Linked DNA regions of Catalinimonas alkaloidigena. The protein of the gene in region 3 interacts with the protein of the main gene of each other region in a pairwise test. Links are inferred from orthologs where the notes say so. Each region holds a gene or a part of one and is shown on either strand. Other genes may lie near its edges.

Region 1 (8,379 bases), on a different replicon or contig from region 3:
CGTGCCCGATGCTTCGTCAGGAGGGCGACTGAGGCACCGTTTGGCGCCTTTGGAAGGGCTTTTCGGCCTTCATGCTTCGTAGTAACGCACAACCCCGGATACGCATTGGCAATCAGCTACTTACAAAATTCTTTTGTCAAGTCTTCCTCACGAAGAAAGCACATGCCGGACCTGACAAAAAAGGTCTCGGAATTTTAAAAGCGGGCAAATCTTTACCTGGTCGGACATTTAGAAAAACGATGGGCTTTGGCGCACGGTGCGGTACGACGGAGCCGTCTTCTCCGCCTACAGTCGGCCCTTCGACGTCTATAAAACGTTGCCTTGCCCCGATCCTTGTATGACAACGGGCGGCTGGAAAGAACCGCAAAAAATGCTGGTGTAAAGAACCGTTGCCAAGTTCACCGTTTTGCGCACAGGTGCGTGGCGTGCATTGTGGCAAAGTCTTTGATTAGCTCTCGTTCAGGCACGAGGAGATGAAGATCGCCGCGTGTGCACAGGGGCTGAAATGTATGTAATCCTAAACCAACTATCGGTAAATCAATGGATTATAGGATGATTATTACATATGAACACACGCCTTTCTGAGACAAGCGACAAACTTATTTCTATACTTGCCCGAACGATTTACCTCTAATTAACCACTAAACCCTTTAGCAACATGCGTAAAACAAGTATTCTGTACGTGGCTGTCCTCATGCTTCTGTCGGCAGGGGTATTTGCCCAAGCCTTTGAGCAGGGAACTTCCGTGATCAGCCTGGGCTACGGCATCGGCAACCTGAACAAAACCCTTTTCAGTACCTACGAAAGCGAAGCCGGCTATGATTACACCGGTGTCGGGCCATTCTTCGGGAAATTCGAGTACGGCGTCTCCGATCGCGTAGGCATCGGCCTCAACGTCGCGCACGTCGGTGTTAATGTACGTTACAACGAGGAATACAACGGTGAGACGTACAACTACCGCGTCAACTGGCGCAACACCAGCATCCTGGGGCGTGTCAACATTCACTTTGCCAACACCGAAAAGCTGGATGCTTTTTGGGGAGCGGGCATCGGCTACCGTTTCGGGGCGTGGTCGTACGAGGACAACAATCCGGATGACTCGTCGGAAAATAAGATTGGCGCCCTCAACCCCCTGGGCTTCGAAACGACGATTGGTGTGCGGTATTTCTTCCTTGAAAACATTGGCGTATACGCCGAGGCGGGCATCGCCAAAGCGCCCCTTCAGTTTGGCGTGAACGTACGCTTCTAAGCGGTCGTACAATCGACACTCAATAGAAACGCCCCGTGGCTGGTTAGCCACGGGGCGTTTTATGTAACGGATTTTGTAACGTTTTTATGACGCAAACTGCGCGTCCAGCTTGTCGGCCAGTACGCGTTTGCCTACGGCACCGACTTGCTTGTCCACCAGTTGACCGTCTTTGAAGACCAGCAGCGTAGGAATGCTACGGATGCCGTACTTCATCGACACTTCCGGGTTGCTGTCTACATCCAGTTTCCCGACCACAGCTTTTCCTTCGTACTCACCGGCGAGTTCTTCTACAACAGGCCCGATCATTTTGCAAGGACCGCACCATTCTGCCCAGAAGTCAATCAGGACGGGTTTCTCTGTGTTGATGATTTCATCAAAGTTGGCGTCGGTTACTTCGATTGCTTTTGCCATTATATCAAATTGATTAAGTAATTGTACAAATCAGTATTGCTAATGAAAAGAAAAAACGACTCTGAAAGTTCCTTCTAGAATGTCGTACGTACGACATTTCCGAGAGTTGTGGCTTCGGTCGTTGAAAATCAGAAGGTTAGGTAATCACCTCGCACGTCAGGCCGCCCAGTGTGGTTAGTTGGTCGATCAGTTCGTTGCTGGGCACTACCTTGAAACGGCGCGAAATTAACTCAATTGGTTTAGGATCTCCCGGGTGTTGCAGGCAAATGTTCAACTGACACTGGCCGGGGTGGGTAGTAAAGGCCTCTTCCAGTTGGGCAAACAACTCCGGATTGAGACGCTGCACCGGCACGCGCACGCGTAATCCTTTGGCGCGTTTCTCGCGCTGGCCGTTCAGTAGCTCAATGCTGAGCGGACGGAGCTGCCACTGGTCAGTGCCCCGGCGTTGTTCTACCCGGCAGCGCACAAACAAAAAGCGGTCGATCTCGACGTAGCCGCCAAGCTGCACATAGTTATCTCCAAAAAGGAAAAGTTCGGTGGCGCCGTCGTAGTCTTCCAGGGTGAAGATGGCGAACGGATCACCGTTTTTGGTCATGCGCACCGCTTTTTTGGTGACAATGCCCGCAATGTTGATTTCCTGGTTTCGGTACCGCGACAGATCTTCCAGCCCCAGAAGCGAACATGTACAGAAGCTTTCGATCTCGAGCCGGAACTGGTCGAGCGGATGGCCGGAAATGAAGAACCCGACCACGTCTTTCTCGTTCTTGAGCTTTTCGAGTTGTCCCCACGGTTCGCACTGCGGAATGCGCGGGAGTGGTACTTCCTGTTCGCCGCCTCCGAAACTGGCGAAAAGCGTTTGTTGCGAATTGTTCTTGTTTTCGTGGTACAGGTTGCCGTAGCGGATGGCCTTTTCCAGCAGCGTCTGCTTGTCTTCTTCGGTCGAATAGAAGTACTGAGAGCGCTGCAACCCGAACGCATCGAACGAGCCGGCGTAGGCCAGGCTTTCGAACGTTTTTTTGTTGACGGCCCGCAGGTTGACCCGTCGTGCAAAGTCGAACAGGTCCGTGTAGGGTCCGTTTTTCTCCCGCTCTTCGATGATGCTGTGGACGGCGGCTTCGCCCGCCCCTTTGATCGCCCCGAGTCCGAAACGAATTTGCCCCTGTTGGTTGACCGAGAACGTCACGCTCGATTCGTTCACGTCCGGCCCCAGCACCGGGATGCCCATCCGCTTACACTCTTCCATAAAGAAGGTGATCTTTTCGATGTTCCCGATCCAGTTGGTCAGCACGGCCGCCATGTATTCGGCGGGGTAGTTGGCCTTGAGGTAGCCCGTCTGGAACGCCACGACGGAGTAGGCAGCCGAGTGCGAACGGTTGAAGCCGTAGGCGGCGAACTTCTCCATGATGTCGAACACTTCTTCCGCCTTTTTCTTGGGGATGTCGTGTTTCTCTTTCGCACCTTTGATGAAGATCTCGCGCTGCTTGGCCATCTCGTCCAGCTTCTTTTTTCCCATCGCGCGGCGCAGCAGGTCGGCAGCTCCGAGCGAATAGCCCGCCAGGATCTGTGCCGTCTGCATGATCTGCTCCTGGTAGACCATAATGCCCTGCGTATCTTTCAGAATCTCTTCCAGCAGCGGGTGGGGGTACTCGACCGGCTCGCGGCCGTGCTTTCGTTCCACGAAGTTCGGAATGAACTGCATCGGCCCCGGACGGTAAAGGGCGTTCATGGCCACCAGATCTTCAATGTTGGTGGGTTTCAGGTCTTTGAGGTACATCCGCATGCCTTCGGACTCGAACTGGAACGTCCCGACCGTATCGCCGCGCTGGTAGAGTTCGTAGGTCTTGGCATCGTCGAGCGGAATCTGGTCCGGATCGATCTTGACACCGTGGTTCTGTTCGATCAGGTCGATGGCTTTTTTGATGATGGTCAGGGTCTTCAGCCCCAGAAAGTCCATCTTCAGCATGCCCGCGTCTTCGATCACTTTGCCGTCGAATTGCGTCACCATCAGGTCGGCATCTTTGGCGGTACAGACCGGAATGTAGTCGGTGATGTCGTCCGGCGCGATGATGACTCCCGCTGCGTGGATACCCGTGCCGCGCACCGAACCCTCCAGTTTTTCGGCCATGCGGAGCGCCTCGCCCGACAAGTTGTTCAGCTTGCGGATTTCGACCAGTTCGGGGACCTGCTCAAACGCTTTCTTGAGCGTCATGCCGGGGTTGGCCGGGACCAGGTTGGCAATGCGGTTGGCTTCGGCCAGCGGCAGATCCAGCACCCGTGCTACGTCTTTGATCGACATTTTGGCGGCCATCGAGCCGTAGGTGATGATCTGCGCCACCTGGTTTTTGCCGTACTTGTCCACCACGTAGTCGATCACCCGCTGCCGCCCTTCGTCGTCGAAGTCGACGTCGACGTCAGGCATCGAAATCCGTTCCGGGTTGAGAAAACGTTCGAACAGGAGGGAGTACTTGATCGGGTCGATGTTGGTAATCCCGATGCAATACGCCACGCACGATCCGGCCGCCGAACCCCGTCCCGGTCCTACGGCTACGCCCATGCGCCGCCCTTCGTTGATGAAGTCCTGGACGATGAGGAAGTACCCGGCGAAGCCCATCGTTTTGATGATGTGCAACTCGTGGTTGATGCGCTCTTCCACTTCCGAGGGGATGGACAGGGTCGCGGTATCTTCGTGCGTCAGCGGCAGGCCGTTGTAACGCTTCTTGGCGCCTTCGAATGAAAGGTGCTGGAGGTACGCGTCGGCATCGGGAAACTCCCTTGGAATCGGGAAGTTGGGCAGCAGAATGTCGCGCTTCAGCTTAGGCGGCGTAATCTTGTCGACAATCTCGTTGGTGTTGTCCAGCGCCTCGGGCAGATCCTTAAATAAGGTTCCCATCTCGGCGGTCGACTTAAAGTAGAATTCATCGTTCGGAAACCCGAAGCGGTACTCTTTACCGCCGAAGCCATCGCCCTTCCAGACCGGCTTGGTTTTCAGTTCGCCGGTGTTCACGCACAGCAGTACGTCGTGCGCGTTGAAATCGTCGCGGTCGAGGTAGTGTGCATCGTTCGAGGCGATCACTTTGACATTATACTTCTTGGCGAAGCGCAGCAGCACGGCGTTGACCTTTTCCTGCTGCTCCATCTTGTGGCGTTGCAGTTCCACGTAGTAATCGTCGCCGAATACATCGAGCCACCACCGGAACAGTTCCTCAGCTTTCTCTTCGCTGTCGTTCAGGATGGCCTGGGGCACCTCCGCCCCGATGCAGCAGGTGGTGGCGATCAGCCCCTCGTGATACTTTAATAAGATCTCTTTGTCGATCCGCGGCCATTTGCTGTACATCCCCTCCAGGTAGCCGATGGAGCAGAGCTTGGCGAGGTTGCGGTAACCCGCCTGGTCTTTGGCCAGCAGCAACTGGTGATTGCGGTTGTCCTTGTCTTCCTTACTGAACTGTTTCTTGTGCCGGTCGGCCACTAAGTAGAACTCACAACCGACAATGGGCTTGACGTTGTACTTACTTGCTTCGGCCACAAACTTGAATGCCCCAAACATGTTCCCGTGGTCGGTCAGCGCAACGGCCGGCATGTTATCGGCCTGCGCTTTTTTCATCATGTTCGAGATGTTGGTGGCACCGTCGAGCAGCGAATATTGGGTGTGAACGTGGAGGTGACTGAATTGGGGCATAGCGTACAAAAATTACCTAGCGAAATTAGCTAAAGTGCTAACCATCTGAATAAGAAGTTTTCCACACCCTTGGTGATGCGTGGAAGGTTCTCTTGGAGACACAGAAGCGGCGACCGGAGTTCATTTTGCTCGCTTTTTGCGCTTTTCTTGCTCCGGCGTGCACGGTGCATTGTGAAAATAATTCAATAAAATAATCGGATGGGTCAATGTGTAATGTTTTTACACTTCTTGGCATGTCTAAAATGAGTCGTAAGAAGGTAGGACGGATTAAGAAAGCGTTGCGAGAGCTAAAAGTGATGTAAGGTTTGCTCCCGGTAGTCTGGAGAAAAAGCATAAAAATGAACTTCAGCGGCGGCGGGATATGATTTTCGGAGGTTGAATAATGTTGATATTAGGTTAATTAATGTTACGTACGTTTCTTTGTAGTGTTGAATTAGTTAATTACCACGTACAGCACATGAAAAAGCTATATCTCTTAGCATTATTAGCTCTGCTCTTGGGAGGGGCTGCAGAGCGCGCCGTAGCCCAGCCGGATTATTGTCAGGACCTCGACTTTCAGTTCGGCACGACCCAAACCGAACGGCTGCAGGATGCGATCCGCACCCGCGACGGAGGACTTCTGCTGGTTGGCTACCGCTCCGTTGTCAACATTGGTCGCTTTGACCTGGATTACTGGATTGTGAAACTGGACAAGCACAACAACCTGGAATGGCAGCGGCTGATCGGCAGTATGAACGACGATTATGTACAGACTGTCACCGAAGATACCCTTAATGATGGGGGCTTCGTGGTGGCGGGTTATACCACTGCCCTAAAAGCAAGCGGGAACATTTCGATGCCTTCTACAGACCCTTACCGCAACGGGATTACGGACATCTGGATGGCCAAAATCTCGTTCGATGGAAAAGAATTGCTGTGGGAACGCCGCCTGGGAGGATACTTTAAAGAGTCGGTATCGTCCATTACCCTGACCAAAAACGGCACCTACCTGATGAGCGGACGTACCAACTCGTTGCCGGAGACAGGCGATCTGGGGCGCGACAAGCAATTTGGAGGCTACGACCTTTGGTTGGTAGAGATTAACAAAAATGGGGTGGTAATGCGCGACAAGCGTATCGGAACACCGCACCACGATAAAGTAGAGAAAATCATTTGCACGACCGATGGCGGTTACCTGCTGGCAGGCCACAGCACCATGATGAGCCTGGAAGAATCGAAGCAGGAAGGGAACCTGATTCAGGACGATACCGACTCGGAAGAAAGCCTGCAGGAACGCAACGCGTTCGTCGTCCAACTGGATGGGCAACTGAACGAGCGCTGGCGCTTCGTGAGTGAAAATCCGGCCAACGAAGCCATCTATTCTGTAACGCCCACGCGTGAGGGCGGCTATCTGGTGGCGGGCTACATTCAGAACAGCGTCTTTATGGTGCAACCCCAAAATGCCGTAAGTCAGTTTAGCAAAGACATCTGGCTGGCCAAACTGAACGCGGGGGGCGAACTGATCTGGGAGAAGCGCTTCGGGGGCAACAGCGACGAGATTGCCTACAACGTAGTAAGTTCCGATGACGGCAACTTCCTGATCGGCGGAATTTCCAACTCTCTGTCAATGCAGGGCGCTAAAGACGGAGCCAACCTGGGAAATTACGACTATTGGCTTTTGTCGGTAGACGAGCGTGGTACCAAAAAGTGGGATGCCACCTATGGTGGTACGGGCGAAGATCGACTGATTCGGATCCTGCCGCAAGACAACGGCATTTTGCTGGCGGGCTGGTCCAATTCCGTGGCCGATGGAACCAAAATGACCAAAGGCAACGGCGGAAACCACTTCTGGCTTACCAGCCTGAGCCGCGATGAAGTAGGCACCGTAGAGTGTACTATTTCGCAAAACATACTATCTCAGGACAACACACTAGAGCCGGTAATGACCGAAGAAAATATTGCCCAATCGGCAAGCGGACTTTAATTAAGCACTAATTCAACACTTGCTTATTTCATGTGCAAGCCGCTCTCGGTCTCGGGAGCGGCTTATTTTTTGTCTAGTATACTGCAAACGCCATAGGGTGCTACGCGTTGGCCTCAACCGATTTTATTGCTACTGGCTTTATGCCACACCAACGCTAAGCCATCGCTTTTACAGCCGTCCTTGATCTGTGTATGTCGATAGGGGGTCGGTTGAGAACTGGAAATCGGCGTGATAGGTGCGGACCGATCACCGTCTTACTCTGTGGTCCTGTCTCTACCGCCTTTTGAAGATGAAAAAAGGCAGTTTTCCGCAACCGGAAAACTGCCTAATGATAATAGGTGAAGCACTAGCAAGGATCAGAGGCGCGCGTAGTAATTGCGGACACGGCTCTGTAACTGGCCGTAAATGGGTTTGCAGAACTCGATGAACATCTGTTGGGGCGGGGGAGGTGTTTGAGGACGCAACCGCGTGAGTTTCAACTGGTCTTTGCTCAAGGCCCGCTCGTCGCCTTTGTAGTTAGCCCATTGGCTCACCCACACAAATTCGCCGGGATATTTTTCATGCACCAGCACCTGGCGTGTCCGTCCGTCGAGGATGCGCATGGTGACCAGCCCATTCGATTTAATCTCTTGGCGGTATTCAATAAAGTTCGCCTTAACCGTTCCGTACACATCGGCGTCTTCGCCGTTGTCTAATTTCACCTGTCCTACTACCACAGAATCGCGCGTAAATTCTTTACTGTCGCTGAAGTTGTTGGTTTGGCCTACCATGAAGTCGTCAATGCGAATCTGGATGATTTGATCGGGCCCTTCTTTGATCTGCTCGCGGGGCGAGACAAACTGGACAAATTCGTTTTCGCGGTAATTCATCAGAAACTGATCTACCTGATCCTGAAAGAACTCGATGCTCAGCTGGTAATTGACCGAAGGCACCGGAACTTGTTCGACCAGCACCTTGACGGTGGCCAGGTAACGTGCTTCATCGATTTTCCGTGTTACATCTTTGTAGCCGGGCGCATACGACTGCGCCATCTGGAAGTGGTCATAGGCTTCGATGTAGCCCTGGCGATGCCCCAGTTTC
Region 2 (7,181 bases), on a different replicon or contig from region 3:
CAGGTTAGCGTTCGCGATCGGCTGCGATCATTTCCCGGTACTTCAGTAATTGTGACGACTCCCCGACGGCACCTTTCCGCACGCCAATGACAAAGCTACCATCGGGCGCAAAGTAAACGTACCGACGCAGCAAGGCCATTTTCCCTTCGCCAAACAGACGGGTTTCTCGCGCCACATCCCCATACACTTTGTCCAGTTCCCAGAGGCGTACATGGGCAAACGCGCCCTCTTCCGCCTCGGCAAACAAGAGGCGAACCGTTTCGGTCGTAGACACGTCGCTCACAAACGAAAGCGTATTTAAACCGTCGGCGGCACAACTCTGTTGGATTTTAGCAATAAATCGCTGCCAGTGGCTTCTCCCGGTTTGATCGACCGCGATGACCAATACACCCTCGGCAAGGGCCTGTAACTTTCCGGGCGCAACCCGATCAGGGCGTCGTATGCCGAGCCCCTCGTACGAAAGGCCGGGTCCTTCCACAAAGCGCTTTTCCAGCATTAGATAGCTGTCCCCATCCGCCTCGTGCTTCCACTCTACCAGTTCTACATGGCGCCAATCTTTCGTGCCGGCGTCTCGTTTCATTTCGTCCGACAAGGCCACAACGTTTTCCTGTATTTCGCGCGTTTCGAAGTTGAATCGTGCCAACGTAATTCCCGTCAGCTGATGCCGGTGGCGATTGACGGCAGCCACTTGTAGGGTACGGGCCTCGTCCAGATGAATCCGAAAGTCGTTTCGCTCCTCAGAGCTGGCCGCCAGTTGCATTGAATCAGCCGCAGTTCCATCGGCCGGAAAGTGCATAACCCATAACGCGCCTTTAGAGTCGGCATTCGCCATGAACATATCGCCTTCGTCATTTAACGCCAGTTCGTGATGAGTGAGTCCCGGTGCTACGGGCAATTCCACCTGTCGCAACGGGGCCAGCTTGCGGTCAAAGAGGGTACCAACAAAACGTAGCTCGGGCTGGCTATAATCGAATAGCCCCGTCAGCATCAGATGCTGATCTGGCGAAAAAAGGGTAGTAAACTGATAGGTAACGGGCGTGGTAAAATCCGGCTGACCCGATGCTGCACACAGTTCCTCAAAGCTTTCCCGTACGAAAGCGGTAGGATTTGCCCAGGCGCCGACCGCAGCCTGTACCAGTTCTTTACGCCACGCGATCTGCCCATACAAAGGCTCGAAGCCAATGGCTTTCAGACGCGCTTTGTGGTTGGGCAAATCATGTTCTGAAAGCAGAAGCACTACTTCTTTGTGATTGAAGAACAGACGATGTACTTCTTCTTGTCCAGATAGTTGCAAATCGGTAGCCCACATGAGTTGCAACGAAGAACCGTAGCACTCCAGGCGATAAGAAGAAGACCCGACGACACCCCCTTCTACCTTGGCCAGTGCCACCAATTCGCCATCGGGCAATCCGGCCACCAACGCAGGGGCTTCTGGCTCCAGATGGGGCGATCCTAACGAAAACGTGGCTGAGCGGTGTAAAAACTGCGCAGCAACCCGTTCGGAGGAAAGACCGGCCAGGGAGGTGAATAGCACGAGAAAAATGACGATGCGTGACATAATAGGCGACTGTTTATCAACTCAGTGATAAAGATATTCACTCGTAACAACAAAAAACCCGGACTTTTGGTCCGGGCTTGTAAGGTTGATGGGCGAATAGAATTCATCACAACAACATATCACCTGAGGCTCAATCTCTTACGCGATTATCCATTGAAAAATTCTTTCATCCGCTCGAAAAAGCCTTTGTCGCTCGCGTCGGGCGTAGGGTTGAAATTGGGCGCATCGCGCAGCTTTTCCAGAATCTCAGTTTCCTCACGCGTCAGTTGCTGTGGCGTCCAGACGTTAACGTGAATCAACTGATCGCCGCGACCGTAGCCGTTCAAATCACGAATACCCTTCCCTTTCAGGCGCAAAATCTTACCGCTCTGTGTACCGGGATCAATCTTGATGCGCACTTTGCCGTCGATCGTCGGCACTTCCATGCTCGTGCCTAACGCCGCGTCTACAAAGCTGACAAACAGGTCGTATACCACGTGGTTGCCATCCCGCTTCAGCACTTTATCTTCGATCTCCTCGATCAGAATCAGTAGATCGCCGGGAACGCCGCCGCCGGGGGCCATGTTGCCTTTACCGGACATCGAAAGTTGCATGCCATCGCTGACCCCGGCTGGGATCTTGATGGTCAACAGTTCCTCACGCGGCTCCAAGCCGGAGTTGTCCACCCCCGGAGGACGGCTGTCGATCACCTGACCACCACCGTGGCAGGTAGAGCATGTCGTAGCCGAGACCATCTGCCCCAGCATGGTGTTGACAACCTTCCGCACCTGGCCGGTACCCTGGCAGGTAGGACACGTTTTGAACGTAACCCCCTCGGCCGTCACCAGACGGTTTACTTTGATTTTCTTTTCAGTACCGTGCGCGATCTCTTCCAGTGTCAGCTTCAGTTTGATGCGCAGGTTCGAGCCCTTTTTACGTCTCGATCCGCGGCCACCTCCGCCAAAGAAAGCGTCGAACGGACTTCCACCTTCGCCAAAGATGTCACTGAACTGGCTGAAAATGTCGTCCATGCTCATGCCACCGGGGCCTCCCCCACCGTTGACGCCCTGATGCCCGAACCGGTCATAACGCTGGCGTTTTTCGGTATTGCTGAGCACTTCGTAGGCTTCGGCGGCTTCTTTGAACTTGTCTTCTGCCGTAGGATCGTCCGGATTTTTATCCGGGTGATACTGGATCGCGATTTTCCGGTACGCCTTCTTAATCTCGTCCGGCGCCGCGGTTTTGCTCACTCCCAGTACGTCGTAATAGTCTCGTTTCGCCATTTCTTATGAACCTGTCACCACTTTAGCAAATCGAATGGGCTTCTCGTTCAGCACGTAGCCTTGCTCGATTACGTCAATTATTTTTCCTTTCAACTCTTCCGAAGGGGCGGGGAATTGCGTAACAGCGTCGTGCAGCTCGGCATCGAACGTATCGCCCTGTTTCACGTCCATCGACTTCAATCCCTTCTGTTCCAGGGTCTTTTGCAACTTATGGAAGACCAATTGTACCCCTTCTTTCACGGCATCGAGATTCGAGGCCGCATCGGCCGCTTTCAGGGCGCGCCCGGCATCGTCCAACACAGGCAACAGAGCACTCATCAGACCCTCGTTGGCCGTCATGGTCAGGTCTAGCCGCTCACGAGCACTCCGCTTCCGGAAGTTCTCAAAGTCGGAATAGAGGCGCAGGTACTTATCTTTAAGCTCAGAAACTTCTTGCTTGAGCGATGCTACCTCAGACTGCTCGCCATGCGCTTCACTCGATTCCGACGCTTCCCGACTTTCTGTCGCGTTTGTGTCAGCCTCCTGTTGTGATGCTGTCGTAGGGGTTTCTTCTTCAGAAAGAAATTCTGCTTTTTCTTCAGCCATATAACTACAATCGGTTTTTGTCTCTATCAATTATCGTAACTCTATCAATGATGTTGCCACGCGAAAGCACTATGACAAAGTGACACGTTTGCTGTGCAGCGTTTGCCAGAGTAAGTCTTTTAGAGGCGTGAGTCCCTGTTGCGCCACCGACGAAATAAAGAGCGCAGGCACACCTTCCGGCAGTTCGGCTTCCATTTCTTCGCGCAGTTCGTCGTCCAGCATGTCCGACTTAGAAACCGCCAGGACGCGTGCCTTGTCCAGCATTTCAGGATTGTACTTTTCCAACTCTCCGAGCAAAATGCGGTATTCGGCGGCGATGTCGGGACTGTCGGCCGGAATCAGGAACAGCAGAATGGCGTTGCGTTCGATGTGGCGCAGGAAGCGAATGCCCAGCCCGCGCCCTTCGGCAGCACCTTCGATGATGCCGGGAATATCGGCTACCACAAACGACTGATCGTCGCGATACGCCACGACGCCTAGGTTGGGCTGCAGGGTTGTAAACGGATAATCGGCGATTTTGGGACGCGCCGCCGACAGCACCGACAGCAGCGTCGATTTCCCGGCGTTAGGAAACCCGACCAGGCCGACATCGGCTAACAGTTTCAGTTCCAGCACCACCCACGCTTCCTGCCCGGGCTCGCCCGGCTGGGCATAATCGGGTGCCTGGTTCGTCGAGGTTTTAAAGTGATCGTTCCCTAATCCACCGCGTCCACCGGGAACCAGAATGACCTCCTGGCCGTCTTGCGTGATTTCCAGGAGGGTCTTTCCCGTCTCCGGATCTTTCGCAACGGTGCCGAGGGGCACTTCCAGCACCGCATCTTCGCCTTGGGAACCGGTGCGATGCGCGGCTTCGCCGGGCGCGCCGTCGCCGGCAATAACGTGCTTACGGTATTTCAGGTGCAACAGCGTCCACAGTTGGGCATTCCCTTTCAGAATCACGTGGCCACCACGGCCACCGTCTCCCCCATCCGGACCGCCCAGGGGTACGTGTTTCTCCCGCCGGAAGTGTCGGGACCCGGCCCCTCCGTGTCCGGAGCGGCAATTGATTTTTACGTAATCGATGAAGTTACTCGTCATACTTTTTTGTCATCCAGGCAGATGGCACGCCGCAGGGCGCTCGCGCCACGCAGCAACGTTTCTATCAGGCCTTTTGGGAGCCGAATAGTTCCCCGCCCCGCCAAATGCCCGGCCTATTGCCTACTTCGTTCAGAAAATCAAATAAAAGTCGCGCAGCAAACGCCGGTATGCGTCCGTGTAGTGCTGCGCAGCGGTTCGTACATAAAGCGTTTCTTCCTGTACCCCCCTCCGGTCCCGGCAGAAGAGTTGCAGATGGCGCAGGCAAGGCGCTTCTTCGCGTTCGTGCAGGTAGAGCCGCTTGACCGGAAACCAGCCGTGTTCCCGAAGCAAGGTCGCTACAGAGACGGCCTCGCCTGGAGGGAGTAGCACGGCCAGGCGCCCCGCCGGTTGCAGCAGGTCAGTTGCCAGTTGCGCCAATGTGGCCAGCGGAAGCGTATCGCCGTGCAGCGCCGCACGTCGGGCGGTGCCTGGGCTGCGCAGGGAGTTTTGGTAGAAAGGCGGATTGCTGACGATCAGGTCATAGCGGGTGGACGTACGCGCGGCAAAGGCCTGAATGGATTCCGCATGGACCTGAATGCGCTCTGCCCAGGGCGAATGCCGTACGTTGTCGCGCGCTTGCGCTGCCGCGTCTGCCTCCAGTTCGACAGCATCGATGCGGGCCTGCGGTGCGCGCTGTGCCAGCATCAGAGCCAGCAGACCCGTCCCCGTTCCGATGTCGAGCGCTGTCGCCACGTTGTCGACCGGTGCCCACGCCCCCAACGTACACGCATCGGTACAGACCTTCAGCGCACACCGCTCCTGTTCAACCCGAAATTGCTTGAACTGGAAAAACGTGTTTTTCTGCCGTTTCGGAGCGGGGGCTGGGTTCATGCCACAGTTGCTTCAAATCCCTTGTCGGGCTTCAGGTTGGGTTGCAGGGCCGCCGCCACGGCCAGCTCGTCGCACCGTTCGTTTTCGACGTTGCCGGCATGGCCACGCACCCATTTGAAACGCACTTTGTAGTTCTGCGAAAGGTGCCAGAAGCGCATCCAGAGGTCTTCGTTCTTCTTGCCCTTGAATCCTTTGGCAATCCAGTTTTTGAGCCATCCCTTTTCGACGGCATCGGCCACGTAGCGCGAATCCGTATAGATCGTTACGGGCGCGCCGGGCCACTTTAGCGCCTCCAGGGCGCGAATCACCGCCAGCAGCTCCATGCGGTTGTTGGTCGTCAGGCGGAACCCTTCCGAGAGTTCTTTCCGGTGCTGTTGGTATTTCAACACCACGCCGTAGCCCCCCGGCCCCGGGTTGCCCCGCGAAGCGCCGTCGGTATAAATCGTGATCATCCGAAATGCAAATTGGTTTTAAAAAGTTTGATAGCGATGGCCAGCAGAATGATGCCGAACACCTTGCGCAGGATGCTGACTCCCGCCCGACCGAGGCGCTTTTCCAGCCAGCCCGACGTCCGCAGCACGAGGTAGACCAGCGCCAGATTCAGCACGATGCCCACCAGGATGTTCAACACGGCGTATTCGGCCCGGAGTGCCAGAATCGTGGTCATGGTGCCCGCCCCGGCAATGAGCGGAAATGCCAGCGGCACCACCGACCCCGCCCCCATTTCGGCATCGGAACGGAAAATGTCGATGCCCAGTATCATTTCCAGCCCGATCAGGAACAACACCAGCGCCCCGGCAATGGCAAACGAGTCGACGTCTACCCCGAACAGGCGTAGAATCGATTCGCCCAGAAACAGGAAGACGATCATGATGATGCCCGACGCCAACGTGGCTTTGCCCGCGTCGATCTCTCCGATTTTCCGCCGAAGGTCGATGATGATGGGAATGGCTCCGATGATGTCGATGACCGAAAATAAGATCAACGTGACTGAAATGATTTCCCGAAAAGAAAACATACCGCGTACTTTTGGTGCAAAGCTATCAAAATGTCCCGGGGCGGTTCCGTTTTGGGGCAGCGTACCCAATTTGTTACTTTTTGAACCTCCTGAACATGAGTCTTTTCAAAGAATTTAAAAAGTTTGCGTTTCGTGGTAATGTGATCGACCTGGCCACCGGTGTCATCATCGGGGCGGCCTTCGGAAAAATCACCACGTCGCTCGTCGACGACATCATCATGCCCCCTCTCGGGCTGCTGATCGCCAACATCGACTTTACGCGCCTGGCCTTCGTGCTGAAGCCCGCCGTCACCAACGCCGTCGGGGAGGTAACCGAGCCCGCTGTGCTGATTCGTTACGGCAATTTTATCCAGATCATCGTCAACTTCTTCATCATCGCCATTGCCGTTTTTCTGTTCCTGGAATTTATCGAACGACTCCAGCGTAAAGAAGAAGAAAAGCCCGGCCCCACGCCCAAGCCGAAACCGACGGAGCAGGAGAAATTGCTGGCCGAAATCCGGGATTTGTTGCGCGACGGGGCCGATCCGCAAACGGCCGTAGCGCCGAAGACCGATCCAGCTAACCCAGCGTAAATCCATGAAAAAGGGCATTTTCTGTACCGGCCTTTTACTTTTGTTGGGGTGCGCCCTGATGGTAGGCTGCGACGGCATGAACTGCGGCAGCGGCACCTCGACCTATCCTGACGTGCAAGGGGTGTCGGGCATGCCGGTGCGGTTGGAACTGGTGAACGGGACGTTATCTACCATTGAAACGGCCGTCCGAGATACCCTGCGTTTCGATGTGATGGGCCTTCAACTCACTACCGAAAAGC
Region 3 (7,187 bases):
CGGGTATCAGCTTCAATTTCCAGCCCCAGCTTTTTGTTGATCCGGTAGCGACCCACTTCACCCAGATCGTAACGTTTGTCCGAGAAGAACAGGTTCTGAATGATATCGCGTGCCGTCTGCTCGTCAGGTGCTTCCGTGTTACGGAGCTGACGATAGATCTGCTCTACCGCTTCTTTCTCTGAGTTAGAGTTATCTTTCTGAAGCGTATTGTAGATGATCGTGTAGTCGGCAATGTTGATGTCCGCGCGGTGCAGGATGATCGACTTCGTGCCCGAATCCAGAATCGTTTCTACGTCCTCTGCTTCCAGTACGGAATCACGCTCCAACAACACCTCGTTCCGGTCGATCGACACCACCTCACCGGTGTCTTCGTCCACAAAGTCTTCTGTCCAGGTGCGAAGAACACGAGCCGCCAGCTTACGTCCTACCACGTCTTTCAGGTTCTCACCATTGGCTTCGATTTCCTCTGAAAGATTGAAAAGGTCCAGGATGTCTTTGTCGGTACCGTAACCGATCGCCCGCAACAACGTCGTCACCGGGAATTTCTTCTTCCGGTCGATGTACGCGTACATGACGTTATTCACGTCCGTCGCAAATTCAATCCATGAGCCTTTGAACGGAATGATCCGTGCCGAATACAGCTTGGTGCCGTTGGTGTGTTTGCTTTGCGCAAAGAACACCCCCGGCGAACGGTGCAACTGCGAGACAATAACACGCTCAGCACCATTAATAATGAATGAACCGCGCGAGGTCATGTAAGGGATGTTGCCCAAAAACACTTCCTGCTCGATCGTTTCAAAATCCTCATTGTCAGCATCGTTACACAGCAAGCGCAACTTTGCCTTCAAGGGTACAGCATAGGTAAGCCCCCGATCAATACACTCATCTACCGAATATTTGGGAGGATCGATGGTGTAGTCAATAAACTCAAGAACAAAGTTTTCTCGAGAGTCAGTAATCGGAAAATTCTCAGCGAAGACTTTATACAAGCCCTCCTGGGTCTTCTTCTCGGCGGCTGTATCAAGCTGAAAGAAATCCTTAAAAGACTGGAGCTGTACATCTAGGAAGTCCGGGTAATCGATGATGTTCCGGATAGACGCAAAGCTTTTTCTCGGGGTGGGATATGAAGAATTAGCTGACATCGAAATTCAGAGATAGGTAGACAAATTATTCAGAAGACACGCTTCCAGACAGATTAGTTCCGACCGAAAGGAGGTGTTTGTCAAAAAGACACCACTAGGTACAAACAGGAAAAGACCTGACGGAAAGCCAGGCCTACTTTCGGAATAAACTCGGTAAAGGGGAGAAGCTTTATTTTACTTCGACTTCAGCACCAGCTTCTTCCAACTGTTTCTTGAGCGCATCTGCCTCATCTTTCGCTACACCTTCTTTCAAAGGCTTAGGAGCGCTATCAACGAGTTCTTTTGCTTCTTTCAGGCCAAGACCAGTGAGTTCTTTCACCAGTTTAACGACTGCCAGTTTGCTGGCGCCAGCGGCTTTCAGTACTACGTCGAAGCTAGTCTTCTCGGCAGCGGCCTCTTCGGTGGCGGCTGCGGCTGGTCCTGCTACAACAGCGGCCGCGGCGGCAGGTTCAATGCCGTAATCGTCCTTCAGAATAGTGGCCAGCTCATTTACTTCCTTCACAGTCAGGTTTACCAACTGTTCCGCGATCGATTTCAAATCTGCCATCTTAGTGCTACTTTAATAATGATTAAACAAGGGTTATGATTCCTTTTCGGAAAGGGTTTTAAGAATACCGACGATCTTTTGGCCACTGCCTGTCAGGCCAGAAAGCACAGTTTTCATCGGCGATTGTAGGAGTGCGACTACGTCGGCAATAAGTTCCTGCTTCGATTTAACACTGGTAAGGGCATCCAATTGATTAGCGCCGATGTACAACGCTTGGTCGATGGAAGCGGCTTTCAGTACAGGCTTTTCCAGCTTACCGTTCTTCTTGTAGAAGTCCTTAAGCAATTTAGCGGGAACGTTGCCTGCCTCAGGAGAGAACATAATTCCTGAGAAACCTTTCAGAACATCATCAAATTCCGAGTAGTCGGTTTCTTGGTCCTCCAATGCTTTTTTAACCAGGGTATTTTTGTACACTTTGTACTCAATCCCCTTTTCAAAGCAGGCCCGCCGAAAGTCGTTGATCTGCGCCACGGACATGCCGGAGGCGTCGGTTACATAGAAGTAGTTGAAGTTCGAAAACTTTTCACGTAACTCTTCAATGATGCTGGCTTTTTCTTCGCGTGTCATGATTAGATTCCGGCTATGCTAGCTTTATCAATAGTAATTCCAGGGCTCATGGTGCTGGACAAATGCACCGAGCGCAAGTAAGTTCCTTTGGCAGAAGAGGGCTTCAGCTTCGTGATAACATTCATCAGTTCCTGAACATTATCCGCAAGTTTCTGGGGCTCGAACGAAACCTTTCCTACACTGGCGTGGATGATGCCGTACTTGTCGACTTTAAAGTCAATCTTACCGGCTTTCACTTCACCCACCGCTTTGCCAATGTCCATCGTTACCGTACCCGACTTAGGGTTAGGCATCAGGCCACGCGGACCGAGGATACGGCCCAAGCGTCCTACTTTAGCCATTACGGTAGGCATGGTGATGATCACATCCACATCGGTCCAGCCTTGCTCGATCTTCTGAATGAACTCATCCAGACCCACGTAGTCAGCGCCTGCCGCACGGGCCTCTTCCTCTTTATCCGGTGTGCACAGTGCCAATACCCGTACAGTTTTACCCGTACCATGCGGCAAAGTGGCTACTCCACGCACCATCTGATCAGCTTTCCGAGGATCAACACCCAAACGGATGTCTACGTCTACGGAAGCGTCGAATTTTGTATAGTTGATGTCTTTGACCAAGGCAGCGGCATCCAGCAGCGCATAGCTCTTGCTGCTATCCACTTTTTCGCGAGCGGCCTTCTGTTTCTTTGTTAGCTTAGCCATAATCTTGTGTGATGTGGGTTGAGCGTTTGGCCCGCCCCAAGCTTTAGAATAAAGAGATTAGAACGGCGCGTCGCCCGTCACAGTGATGCCCATGCTGCGCGCCGTACCTGCTACCATTTTCATGGCAGACTCTACTTTGAACGCGTTCAAGTCAGGCATTTTGGTTTCAGCAATCTGACGAACCTGATCCCATGTAACTGAGCCCACTTTTTTCCGGTTTGGCTCTGCCGACCCTGACTTCAGCTTGGCGGCTTCCATCAACAAGACCGGCGCAGGAGGAGTCTTGATTATAAAATCAAAAGACTTATCTTTATAAACCGTGATGACCACAGGCAACACCATGCCTTGCTTGTCCTGCGTGCGACCGTTAAATTGCTTGCAGAACTCCATGATGTTTACCCCTTTAGCCCCCAATGCAGGACCAATGGGCGGCGCCGGATTGGCTTGTCCTCCTTTTACCTGCAGCTTAACGTAGCCGCTTATTTCCTTAGCCATTTCGCTCTTATTACTATTGTTGTTTTTCTACCTGATAATAGTTCAGCTCGACCGGGGTGTTACGTCCGAAGATCTTCACCATCACGTTCAGCTTCTTCCGTTCTTCAAAAACCTCCTCTACGGTACCCGAGAAACCGTTGAACGGACCGTCCATCACTTTGATGGTCTCCCCTACAATGAACGGCGTATTCAGCTGCTCTTCTACTCCTTCGGTCTCGTCTACCTTACCCAGGATGCGGTTCACTTCCTGGGGTCGCAGCGGGACTGGCACCTTGTCGGCACCACCTTCGTTTGAACCCAAGAACCCAATAACGCCGGGGATGCTTGTGATTACGTGCGTGGTTTCACCAGAACTCAGGTCGGCCTGAATCATGATGTACCCTGGAAAAAAGCTCCGCTCTCGCACACGTTTTTTTCCATTCCGAATCTCATAGACCTTCTCGGAAGGAATCAGAATTTCAGGCACAACTTCCTCCAGGTGCTGCCGGGCGATTTCGTTTTCCAGGTAGGTTTTTACTTTCTTTTCCTGCCCGGCAACTGCCCGTACTACATACCACTTGAGTTCCGCCATTATTACTGGATAGTTTTTGATGGTTCGATTACAGGTTATAAATAACCTTCATCAGATTTTCGAACACAAAATCAATTGCCCAGATGACAAGCGAAAAAATAATTGACGCTACTAACACCAGGCGCGTATCACGCTGCAAACTGTCGAACTTCGGCCACGTTACCCGGTAACGCACCTCTTCGATCGACTCCTTCACAAAATTGGTCAGTTTTTTCACTGTATCACATGATTTGTGTTGGCACGGGAGGAGGGACTCGAACCCCCAACCAACGGTTTTGGAGACCGCTACTCTACCAATTGAGCTACACCCGTACAGCCTCCCCGAAAAAGGGACTGCAAAGATAGGGATTTTTGCGTTGCAAACAAAAGCGTCCCCGAGGTTTTCAGGGACGCTTTTGATAAGTTTTCGCTAAATTATTTCAGGATCTCTGTTACCTGCCCTGCACCCACGGTCCGGCCGCCTTCGCGAATCGCGAAACGAAGACCTTTCTCCATGGCCACTGTGTTGATAAGCTTCACAGTGATTGTGATGTTGTCACCCGGCATTACCATTTCTACGCCTTCGGGCAGCATGATCTCCCCGGTAACGTCGGTGGTACGCAGGTAAAACTGCGGACGGTATTTGTTAAAGAACGGTGTATGACGACCACCCTCCTCTTTTGACAGAACGTACACCTCGGCTTTGAACTCGCTGTGAGGCGTTACAGAACCAGGCTTACAGATTACCATACCGCGACGAATGTCAGTCTTTTCAATACCGCGGAGCAGGAGCCCTACGTTATCGCCCGCTTCGCCACGGTCCAGAATCTTGCGGAACATCTCCACACCTGTTACAGTCGACTTCAGGTTTTCAGCACCCATACCCAGGATCTCAACCGGATCACCCGAGTTGATGACACCACGCTCGATACGACCTGTAGCAACAGTACCACGACCTGTGATCGAGAACACGTCTTCGACCGGCATCAGGAACGGCAGATCAACCAGACGCTCGGGCAACGGAATGTAGCTATCAACGGCATCCATCAGTTCGACTACCGTCTTCACCCATTTCTCTTCACCATTCAGAGCACCCAGGGCCGAGCCTTGGATTACCGGAATGTCGTCGCCTGGGAATTCGTAGAAGCTCAGAAGTTCACGCACTTCCATTTCTACCAGTTCCAGAAGCTCTTCATCATCGACCATGTCGACTTTGTTCATGAACACGACCAGCGCAGGTACACCTACCTGACGTGCCAGCAGGATGTGCTCACGGGTTTGGGGCATAGGTCCATCCGTGGCGGCTACTACCAGAATAGCACCGTCCATCTGAGCGGCACCCGTTACCATGTTCTTTACATAGTCAGCGTGACCAGGGCAGTCAACGTGCGCGTAGTGACGATTTTCCGTCTGATACTCAACGTGTGAAGTATTGATGGTGATACCACGTTCTTTTTCTTCGGGTGCGTTATCGATCGAAGAGAAGTCGCGCATTGATGCCAAACCCTTCTCGGCAAGCACCTTCGTGATAGCCGCCGTCAGAGTTGTTTTACCGTGGTCAACGTGACCGATCGTACCAATATTAACGTGCGGCTTGGAACGATCGAAGGTTTCTTTAGCCATGTCTGAAAACTATGGTTAGGTTATTAAATTGAAAATTGTACTTGTGATAATTTACGCGTATGCCTTAAGCTCTACGAACTCAACATAGCGCGGAAGGACAGGCCTTCATTTTGTATGTACCAATAGCAGCCTTGCACACAAAGCTGCTGAACGGAAACATCGTAAGTCAATCGCTAGAAGTTCTTCGCCCTGCTCCATTCCTCGTCTCTTCTACCGAATAGCGCTTTGCCGAAACAATAACTCGCGCTGTTGAGCCAACGATGGGATTTGAACCCACGACCCCTTCCTTACCAAGGAAGTACTCTACCACTGAGCTACGTCGGCAGCTTCCCCTAAAGGGAAAAAAAGAGCGGTAGACGAGGCTCGAACGGCACGGGCCGCCCCGCCGCGACCTACAGCCTGAAAGGCTGTCGCTCTGATTGCTATCTAACCAGCCGCTTCTCGACTGAAGAGATAATAAAAGAGCGGGAGACGAGGCTCGAACCCGCGACCTACAGCTTGGAAGGCTGTCGCTCTACCAACTGAGCTACTCCCGCTTGCATTTCGCTCTCTACAGTCAACCCTCGCTTTCCAACAAAACAACGAGCGAAATAAGGTGGGGAGAGAAGGATTCGAACCTTCGAAGTCATAAGACAGCAGATTTACAGTCTGCCCCAGTTGGCCACTTTGGTATCTCCCCAACTGAACTTGTTTAGCGCAAAAATCGGCCCTGTAAGCCGATTCGTGATAAGCGCTTTTTCAAAAGAGATGCAAAAGTATGAGCATTTCTGGGATTATCAAATCCCTGTTGCAAAAAAATAGATTCTTCTTTCAACACTCCGTATGGCAAGCAAAAGGCTCCTCCTTCCGGGAAGCCGCCGAAAGATTAGGGCATAAATTCGTACAACCGCTTCAGGCGTTCACTGGCTTCTTCCTCTTTGATCTGTCGCCGCAACGGCGCAACTGCATCGGAGGTTTCTACCAACAGGCCCAACGCTTGGTAAGACGACAGGCGCACGTACTCGTTAGCATCGGCGCGTGCCAATGAAGCCAGCAGATCGATCCCTTCTTGTTGAAGCGTAGTATCGGGTACGTTCATCAGGTATTGCCCCAAGTACTGAGCCAATAGGTAACGCATTTGTGCAGGCCGGGTAGCCAGTTGTTTCTGGAACCAAGTAAAATTCTCCGGTTGAGCTTCCTGCGCGTAATAGTCGGCCAGAAAGTTGACGATGTGCTCATTGTCCTCTTTCTGAAAAGGCTGTACTACCTGTACTACGTCGGACGCCCCACTTTCTACGTAAGCGGTCAGCGCAGCGGCAATCACCATGTAGGAGCGGTCTTGCAGGGCTTCGCGGAAAAGCGACTGATCCGCAGGGTTCTCGAACGAAGCGAGGGTTTCCAGCGCCGTGGCTCTTACCGACGAAACGGTGTCGTCTAGCGCTAGCTGGCGGATGGTGGGCCGGATCGCGGCAAAGCTGGCTTCGTCTACGTTACTGAAGTAATTTAGCGCTTGTTCGCGCAGTGCCCAGAACGGATCGTGCAGGGCCCGCTCCATCATATCTGCAATCTGCGGGCGGTTGGTC
Region 4 (7,160 bases), on a different replicon or contig from region 3:
AGTTTTAAGCAAAACCAACTTTATCCCATGAAACCTTCTCTTCTTTTTTTGCTGGCAGCGTGGCTGATCGCCCCGCTGGTCCAGGCGCAGACTTCTTTTCGGGTACTGGTGTTTTCCAAAACCAATGGCTACCGTCATGAGGCCATCGAAACGGGCGTCGCGACCGTGAAACAACTGGGCGCACAGTACAACTTTGACGTCGACACGACGGAAGATTCGCTCCAGTTCAATGACAATACGCTGAAGCAGTACGACGTGGTGGTGTTTCTGAACACGACGCAAAACGTGCTGGGCGAGGCCGAACAGGCCGCGTTCGAAAAGTACATCCAGAGCGGCAAGGGCTACGTCGGCATCCACGCCGCCGCCGACACCGAATACGACTGGCCCTGGTACGGGCAACTGGTCGGGCACTACTTTGATTCGCATCCGAAGCAACAGACGGCGATGTTACACGTAGAAGACGCTAAGCACCCGGCTTCGGCGCATCTGCCCGATCCGTGGGAGTGGACCGACGAGTGGTACAATTATAAGGAAGACCAGGCGGGCGACCTGACGGTGCTGCTCACCGTCGACGAAAGTAGCTACGAGGGCGGCAACATGGGCGCTATGCACCCGATGGCCTGGTACCACGAGTTCGACGGCGGCCGGGCGTTTTACACCGGCCTGGGCCACCGCGACGACTGTTACGAGAAGCCCGAATTTTTGCAGCACCTGTACGGAGCGCTCTACTGGGCCGCCACCGGCAAGAAAAAGCTGCCGAATATGGTAAGTACTGAGAAATAACCGTAAAATCTAAAAACTTTTGCTTCCCTTGGCCGAGAGTGTCATCTTTGCCCGCAGGAATAGCCACCAAACCAAAACTATGAAACCAACGCTTGTGATTTTGGCCGCCGGGATGGGCAGCCGTTACGGAGGATTAAAACAGATGGACCCGATGGGCCCCTCCGGTGAAGTCATCATCGACTACTCGATCTTCGACGCCATTCGGGCCGGCTTCGGCAAAGTCGTGTTCGTGATCCGTCGCGACATCGAAGCCGACTTCAAAGAAGCCTTCGGCGACAAACTGTCGAAGCAGATTCCGGTAGAATACGTCTATCAGGAGCCCGACGTCTCCAAATACACCTCCGAAACGGTGGAACGCAGCAAACCCTGGGGGACTGCGCAAGCCGTGCTGTCGGCCAAAGACGTGGTGAAGGAGCCTTTCGCCGTGATCAACGCCGACGACTACTACGGCAAAGAAGCCTACGAGCTGCTGGTGAAATTCCTCTCCGACCAACCGGCCGGAAACCACTATTCGATGGTAGGATACGAATTGCCCAAAACCCTTTCGGAGTTCGGAACCGTATCGCGTGGCGTGTGCAAGGTGGACGAAAACCGTTCCTTGACCGAGATTGTCGAGCGTAAAAAAGTGGGCCGCGACGAGGCCGGCACCATCCGCTTCCACAACCCGGACGGCGAGCGCGGTACGTTGGGCGAAGACACCATTGTGTCGATGAACATGTTCGGCTTTACGCCCACCTTCTTCGACTATATCGACGAGTATTTCGGCAACTTCGTACGCGAAAACATCAAAGATCCGTCGGCCGAAATGACCATTCCCGACATTCTGAACGAACTGATCGCCAAGAACGAAGTGTCGGTCAAAGTGCTGACTTCGCGCGACTCCTGGTTCGGCGTAACCTACAAAGAAGACAAGCCCGACGTGATCGGGCGGCTCAACTCCCTGATCGAGGGAGGTGTGTACCCCGATAACCTCTGGGGGAACTAAACACGAGTCGATTCACGTACTAGAGAAAGCCACTGCTTCTGAGCGGTGGCTTTTTTCGTACGGACCCTCTGGGATTGCCGCAACGAGAAAAACCGGGAAAGCTTCTTTCAGGACATCCTGACGTGAGAAGCGAGGCCCAACGAACGAGAAACGCAGCACGCTGCCATTTGTCATTTGCTACTTTGAAACTCATCAGTTCCTTCTTCGTCTTTCTGGTGCGGTTCTACCAACTGGCCATTTCGCCCCTGTTTCCGCCCTCGTGCCGGTATACGCCGACGTGTTCGCAGTACATGCTGGAGGCGATTCGCCTCCACGGACCTTTCCGCGGGGGGTGGATGGGCCTGAAGCGCATGAGCCGTTGCCATCCGTGGGGCGGACATGGGTACGATCCTGTTCCCAAAAAGAAAGAAGCAGATATTTCTTCGTCCTGTTAATTTTGCGGTAGGCAGGTGCCCGCAACGCACCCGCACCGTGTTTTCAATTGCATTCGTATTATTGTCTTGTTCCATGCTACTTCATAACCGCGTCAACGGCAAAGAACTCAAGCAGAAACTCCAGCAAAGCCAGGAACCCCGTACCACGCTGTCGTTTTACCGCTACGTCCGCATCGACGACCCGGCCGCCCTGCGCGACGAACTGTACGCGCAGTGGATGCAGTGGCGGGTGTGGGGGCGCGTCTACGTCGCCCAGGAAGGGATCAACGCCCAGGTGAGCGTTCCGACCGAACACTTCGAAGCGTACCGCGACGCCATTTACCAGCATCCGTACCTTGGGCAGCTCCGGCTGAACGTGGCTGTCGAAGACGACGGCAAGTCGTTCTTCAAGCTGGCGATCAAAGTGCGGCCCAAAATTGTCGCCGACGGCCTGAATGACACCACGTTCGACGTGACCAACAAAGGGCAGCACCTCTCGGCCGAAGCGTTTAACCGCATCGCCGAAGATCCGAATACGATCATCGTCGATATGCGCAACCACTACGAAGCTGAGGTGGGGCATTTCGAAGGGGCCATCCGCCTCGACGCCGACTCGTTCCGCGATGCCCTTCCGATGGCTGAGCGGGAGCTGGAAGGCCAGCAGGAGAAAAACGTGGTGATGTATTGCACCGGCGGCATCCGCTGCGAAAAGGCAAGCGCCTATTTTAAGCACAAAGGCTATAAAAACGTCTTTCAGCTGGAAGGCGGCATCATCAAATACGCCCACGAAGTGCAGGAAAAAGGCCTGCCCAACAAGTTTCGGGGGAAAAACTTTGTGTTCGACGAGCGGCTGGGCGAGCGTGTCGGCCACGAGGTGATCAGTCACTGCCATCAGTGTGGCGCGCCGTGCGATACGCACACCAACTGCGACAACACCGCCTGCAACCTACTGTTTATCCAGTGCGAGGCCTGTGCGGCCCAGTACGAAGGTTGTTGCTCCGATACCTGCCAGGAGGTGACGCACCTGCCCGAAGAAGAGCAGCAGAAAATCCGCCAGCAGCAACCCGCCAAAACGCGGTTCAGCAAGGGACGCCTCACGGCCCGCCCGACGGTAGGCGACCAGTAAACCGACTCCAATCTGGCGTGCAGACAGTACGCGCAACCTCCTTACCACCACCTGCGGCACCGCGGCTGGTGGTTTTTTGTTATGGAAGAAACTAAAATGTTTTCGCCACGTTTATCATCTCCCGTATCGGCACGGAAAATGCTTAATTCTTACGCAGATACGTTCTTGTATGAACTTGTGTGCTCGTAACCAACTGAAAATCACACTTTAGCGCGAGGGAACTCCCGCACGGGGCCGAAGGAGCACTTCGCCCGTACCCGAGTCCACGCCAAACCATTTTGCTATGATTCTATCGGGAAAAGAAATTAAGAAGAAGCTGGGAAAGGAGATCCACATTGCTCCCTTCAACGAAGCGCAACTCAATCCCAACAGCTATAACCTGCGGCTGCACCAGGAGCTGCTGGTCTACGAAAATCAGGTGCTCGACATGAAGGAGCCCAATCCGTACCGGCGCATTCAGATTCCGGAAGAGGGGCTGGTGCTGCAACCCGGCGAATTGTACCTCGGTCGGACGATCGAAACCACCCGGGCCGATTGTTACGTCCCGATGCTGGAAGGCCGCTCGTCGGTCGGTCGGCTGGGCATTTTCATTCACATCACGGCGGGCCTGGGCCACGTCGGCGCCAATGGCTACTGGACGCTGGAAATTGCCTGCATCAAGCCCGTGCGGATTTACGCCGGTGTCGAAATCTGCCAAATCTATTTTTCGGAACTGCAAGGGGCCTACACGGCCTACAACAGCAAAAAATACCACAACAACAACGGCGTGCAGCCGAGCCTGATGTACACGGAGTTTGCGCCGAAGGTGGAGCACTCCTGATCGCCGAAAGTTTAAGGAATCCAACTCCCTTTCTGCCTCACCACGCTGTGGGGTAGAAGGGGAGTTGTTGCTTAAGCACCCTTACTCTTTGGCAGGCGAGGCTTGACTCACCGGGACTTCTTCATAATCGGCTTTCGGGCTGCCGCAAACGGGACATTGGTACGTGTCGGGTACGTCGGCGAACGGCGTTTCGGGCGCGATGTGGTTCAGCGCATCGCCGTACGCCTCGTCGTAGATGTTGAGGCAATGGCGACAGCGGAAGCGCTTGTTGAGCGATTTTTGCGCTGTGGGGGCTTTTTCTGCCCCTTTTTTGTGCGCGTCGAGCTGGTCATAATACTGCTTGCTGAGTTCGATGAGCAGCGAAGGCACAATCTCTTTCGACACGCGGCGCGCGTAGGTAAAGTACTCGAACGTATTGGGGTTGAAGTCTCGCGCGTACAGCACGTTGAACGCGTCGGGATCGTCGGGTGTCGCTTTGGGATTTTTCTCGATCACCACCGAGGTAAAAAGAATTTTGTGTGCCTGCGTTTTGACCGTGAATGTCAGCCCGTACGTGCTGATGTCCTGCTGGTCGAGCATCCGCACGAAGTATTTTTTCAGTTCGAGCGCTTCCTGGTTAAGCACCGGCAAATGCCAGTTCAGTTCCAGGGACGAGTGGCGTACGTTGATGCCGTTTTTCCCCAGCAGTTTCTCCCAGATCACCCGGTCTTTTTCGGCAATGCCCTTGACAATGAACGACTTCCAGGGCGTCAGGCTGAGCTTTCCCACGTTGGTTTCCAGGCATAAATCGCACAGCGCCCGCATAAAATCGACATAAAAGCAGTTGTTCCGCCAGTACAGGCCCAGCCAGTACTTGCCTTCCTGCGTGCGGTTCATGCCCTCGTAATAGGGGAACGTCGGCTCCGGAAACGTAAGCGGCGCCTGAATCTCGCGGGTGTTGAACGTCACCTGCTCCTGCACCCGACGGTAAATTTCCGGGGCGGTAAGCGTCCGGCTGCGCGGGTTGAGTTGCTCAATGGCCCGGGCCACTTTCGCCAGGTCGAAGCCGTAGATCAGGTCCGGGGCGCACCACGGAAGCGGATCGAGTTCCGAGTAGCGGATGTAGAGGTACCAGTAGTTGTCGAACTGCGAGGCAATGAAGTTGATGTTGCCGGTAAACAGCGGCACCATGCTCTGCATCGGGTCCACCAGGTTGATTTTCTCCTGGGGCTGGTAGTCGAACGTGTCGAGCACGTAATGGTAGATGTGCGACGCCAGCCACTTGGTGGAAGGCATCACGTCGAGCGAGACGTACGAGCTGACGATGTTCTGGTTGACTTTCTGGTTGAGTTCGTATTCCAGGGGTAGGTCGCGCAGGGCGTCGATTACGCCTTCGGCTTCCGGGTCGGGTACCGGAAAAAGGATGTCCTGCCGCGAACCGAGGTGGAAATAATCGAACCCGAGGTGCTGGGCCACTTCCAGAATTTTGCGGAAATCGCCGGGCGAAAGAATGCCTCCCTTTACGAACACGCGCACCAGTTGCTCACTAGTAGTCATACCCGTAAGGTAGATATTTTCTGTCTGAACCATCATTAGGCGGTAACGGGCGCTTCGGCCGGAATCCGGGAAGCGAGTTGAGTGTCGAGAATACTTTTGACTTCGGGCTTGCAACTGCCGCAGCCTAGCCCGGCCCCGGTCTGCTGGCACAGGCTTCGGAATTCGGTACACCCTGCCGCCACGGCCGCTTCGAGGTTGCCCCTGCCGACGTTGCCACACGAGCAGACCAGTTTGCCCAGCACGGGACGGCTTTCGCCCCCGCCGCGCAGCAGTTTGTTGCGTTTTTCGGCCAGCTCGGTCTGTTGTTCAATCAGCGCCTTGAACTCCGCAAACTCGGCTTTGTCGCCCATCAGAATGGCCCCGACCAGCCGGTCGTCGCGGATGATGCACTTCTTGTAATATCCCTGCGAGCGATCCAGCATCACGATTTCTTCATACGCTTCCCGGTCGCGGTGCGGAATTTCGGGTAGCCCGACGGAGCACAGATCGAGGTTGGAAAACTTGAGGATGTTCATGGGCACGGACCCTTCGTAGAGGCTCAGCAGATCGCCGGCCAGGAAACGAGCCGCGTTGTCGGCCATCTGTTCGGCGGCGGCCGTAGTGCCGTTCAGTTGCTCGCGGTGCTCGGCCAGCTCGCCCAGGGCAAAAATGTGCGGGTCGCTGGTCTGGAGGTAGTCGTTGACCTTCACGCCCCGTCCGCAGGCAAGGGCCGCGCCCTGCGCCAGTTCGATGTTCGGGCGGGTGCCGATGGCGTACACCACGGCGTCGCATTCCAGCTGCTTGCCGCTTTTCAGACGCGTGTGGATCGGCCGGCCCACGCCCTGAGTTTCCACCAGTTGGACCTGGTCGTCCACCAACACGCGGACGCCCATGGATTCTACTTTTTCGCGCAGCAGCGTGCTGGCCATTGTGTCGAGCTGCCGTTCCATCAGGCGCGACGAAAGCTGCACGATGGTGACGTCGGCCTCGATTTCGGTCAGCGATGCGGCCAGTTCCAGCCCCAGCAGTCCCCCGCCCACAATCAGCACCCGCCCCTTGTCGGGCAGGTAAGCCTTCAGGCGGTCGGCGTTGTCGCGGTTGCGCATGGTGAACAGGCCGGGGAGGTGCATCGGGACATCGGGCGGCACAAAAGCGCGGCTGCCGGTGGCCAGAATCAACTGGTCGTAGGCATGTTCTTTCCCGTACGAGTCGGTAACGGTTTTGCGGTCGCGGTTCACCCGCACAATCGGATTGGCTACGTGCAGCGTGGCGTTCAGGGCTTCAAATTCGTCCTGGGTCTTGAACTTCAGCAGATCTTCCCATTGCAGGTGGCTGTTGACGTAGTCGGGGAGGAGCACCCGGTTGTAGAACGGATGTTCTTCTTTCGAAAAAACGTGCAGTTCGTCTTCCTGATTCAGTTCGCGGTAGGTGTGCAGGAAACGGTACGCCGCCGCACCCGCCCCAACGATGACGATCTTCTGGCGGGGCTGCCGGTAGCGCTCCACCTCGACGGCCGAA

Evidence for each region.
Region 1: the proteins of rplL (region 3) and dnaE interact in binary tests that used the Escherichia coli proteins (3 or more experiments, as listed by UniProt). The link is inferred for Catalinimonas alkaloidigena from one-to-one orthologs.
Region 2: the proteins of rplL (region 3) and obgE interact in binary tests that used the Escherichia coli proteins (3 or more experiments, as listed by UniProt). The link is inferred for Catalinimonas alkaloidigena from one-to-one orthologs.
Region 4: the proteins of rplL (region 3) and BLR44_RS22840 interact in binary tests that used the Escherichia coli proteins (3 or more experiments, as listed by UniProt). The link is inferred for Catalinimonas alkaloidigena from one-to-one orthologs.

Annotation. Positions count from the first base shown.
Region 1 is NZ_FNFO01000001.1:502,320-510,698, forward strand. What follows is about bases 1,597-5,688. They hold dnaE (DNA polymerase III subunit alpha), read right to left. Parts: upstream 5,337-5,688; coding sequence 1,797-5,336; downstream 1,597-1,796. Other genes in these bases: trxA (thioredoxin), read right to left, coding at 1,597-1,660. Also shown: BLR44_RS01900 (porin family protein), read left to right, coding at 659-1,249; more of trxA, read right to left, coding at 1,334-1,596; BLR44_RS01915 (hypothetical protein), read left to right, coding at 5,794-7,299; BLR44_RS01920 (hypothetical protein), read right to left, coding at 7,656-8,379. UniProt on the Escherichia coli protein: DNA polymerase III is a complex, multichain enzyme responsible for most of the replicative synthesis in bacteria. This DNA polymerase also exhibits 3' to 5' exonuclease activity. The alpha chain is the DNA polymerase catalytic subunit.
Region 2 is NZ_FNFO01000008.1:207,588-214,768, forward strand. The notes cover bases 2,479-5,372. They hold obgE (GTPase ObgE), read right to left. Parts: upstream 4,483-5,372; coding sequence 3,475-4,482; downstream 2,479-3,474. Other genes in these bases: dnaJ (molecular chaperone DnaJ), read right to left, coding at 2,479-2,820; BLR44_RS19335 (nucleotide exchange factor GrpE), read right to left, coding at 2,824-3,405; BLR44_RS19345 (tRNA1(Val) (adenine(37)-N6)-methyltransferase), read right to left, coding at 4,612-5,352; rnhA (ribonuclease HI), read right to left, coding at 5,349-5,372. In the rest of the region: BLR44_RS19325 (hypothetical protein), read right to left, coding at 5-1,558; more of dnaJ, read right to left, coding at 1,705-2,478; more of rnhA, read right to left, coding at 5,373-5,804; BLR44_RS19355 (MarC family protein), read right to left, coding at 5,801-6,370; large-conductance mechanosensitive channel protein MscL, read left to right, coding at 6,466-6,942; BLR44_RS19365 (hypothetical protein), read left to right, coding at 6,947-7,181. UniProt on the Escherichia coli protein: An essential GTPase which binds GTP, GDP and possibly (p)ppGpp with moderate affinity, with high nucleotide exchange rates and a fairly low GTP hydrolysis rate.
Region 3 is NZ_FNFO01000010.1:69,956-77,142, forward strand. The notes cover bases 1-2,900. They hold rplL (50S ribosomal protein L7/L12), read right to left. Parts: upstream 1,690-2,900; coding sequence 1,312-1,689; downstream 1-1,311. Other genes in these bases: rpoB (DNA-directed RNA polymerase subunit beta), read right to left, coding at 1-1,142; rplJ (50S ribosomal protein L10), read right to left, coding at 1,723-2,256; rplA (50S ribosomal protein L1), read right to left, coding at 2,259-2,900. Outside these bases: more of rplA, read right to left, coding at 2,901-2,957; rplK (50S ribosomal protein L11), read right to left, coding at 3,015-3,452; transcription termination/antitermination protein NusG, read right to left, coding at 3,466-4,023; preprotein translocase subunit SecE, read right to left, coding at 4,052-4,240; tuf (elongation factor Tu), read right to left, coding at 4,438-5,625; BLR44_RS21720 (M1 family aminopeptidase), read right to left, coding at 6,491-7,187. UniProt on the Escherichia coli protein: The binding site for several of the GTPase factors involved in protein synthesis (IF-2, EF-Tu, EF-G and RF3). Is thus essential for accurate translation.
Region 4 is NZ_FNFO01000011.1:49,997-57,156, forward strand. What follows is about bases 1,419-4,291. They hold BLR44_RS22840 (oxygen-dependent tRNA uridine(34) hydroxylase TrhO), read left to right. Parts: upstream 1,419-2,275; coding sequence 2,276-3,307; downstream 3,308-4,291. Other genes in these bases: BLR44_RS22830 (nucleotidyltransferase family protein), read left to right, coding at 1,419-1,768; yidD (membrane protein insertion efficiency factor YidD), read left to right, coding at 1,951-2,202; dcd (dCTP deaminase), read left to right, coding at 3,591-4,127; BLR44_RS22850 (rubredoxin), read right to left, coding at 4,209-4,291. In the rest of the region: BLR44_RS22825 (ThuA domain-containing protein), read left to right, coding at 28-783; more of BLR44_RS22830, read left to right, coding at 863-1,418; more of BLR44_RS22850, read right to left, coding at 4,292-5,663; BLR44_RS22855 (nitrate reductase), read right to left, coding at 5,699-7,160. UniProt on the Escherichia coli protein: Catalyzes oxygen-dependent 5-hydroxyuridine (ho5U) modification at position 34 in tRNAs, the first step in 5-carboxymethoxyuridine (cmo5U) biosynthesis.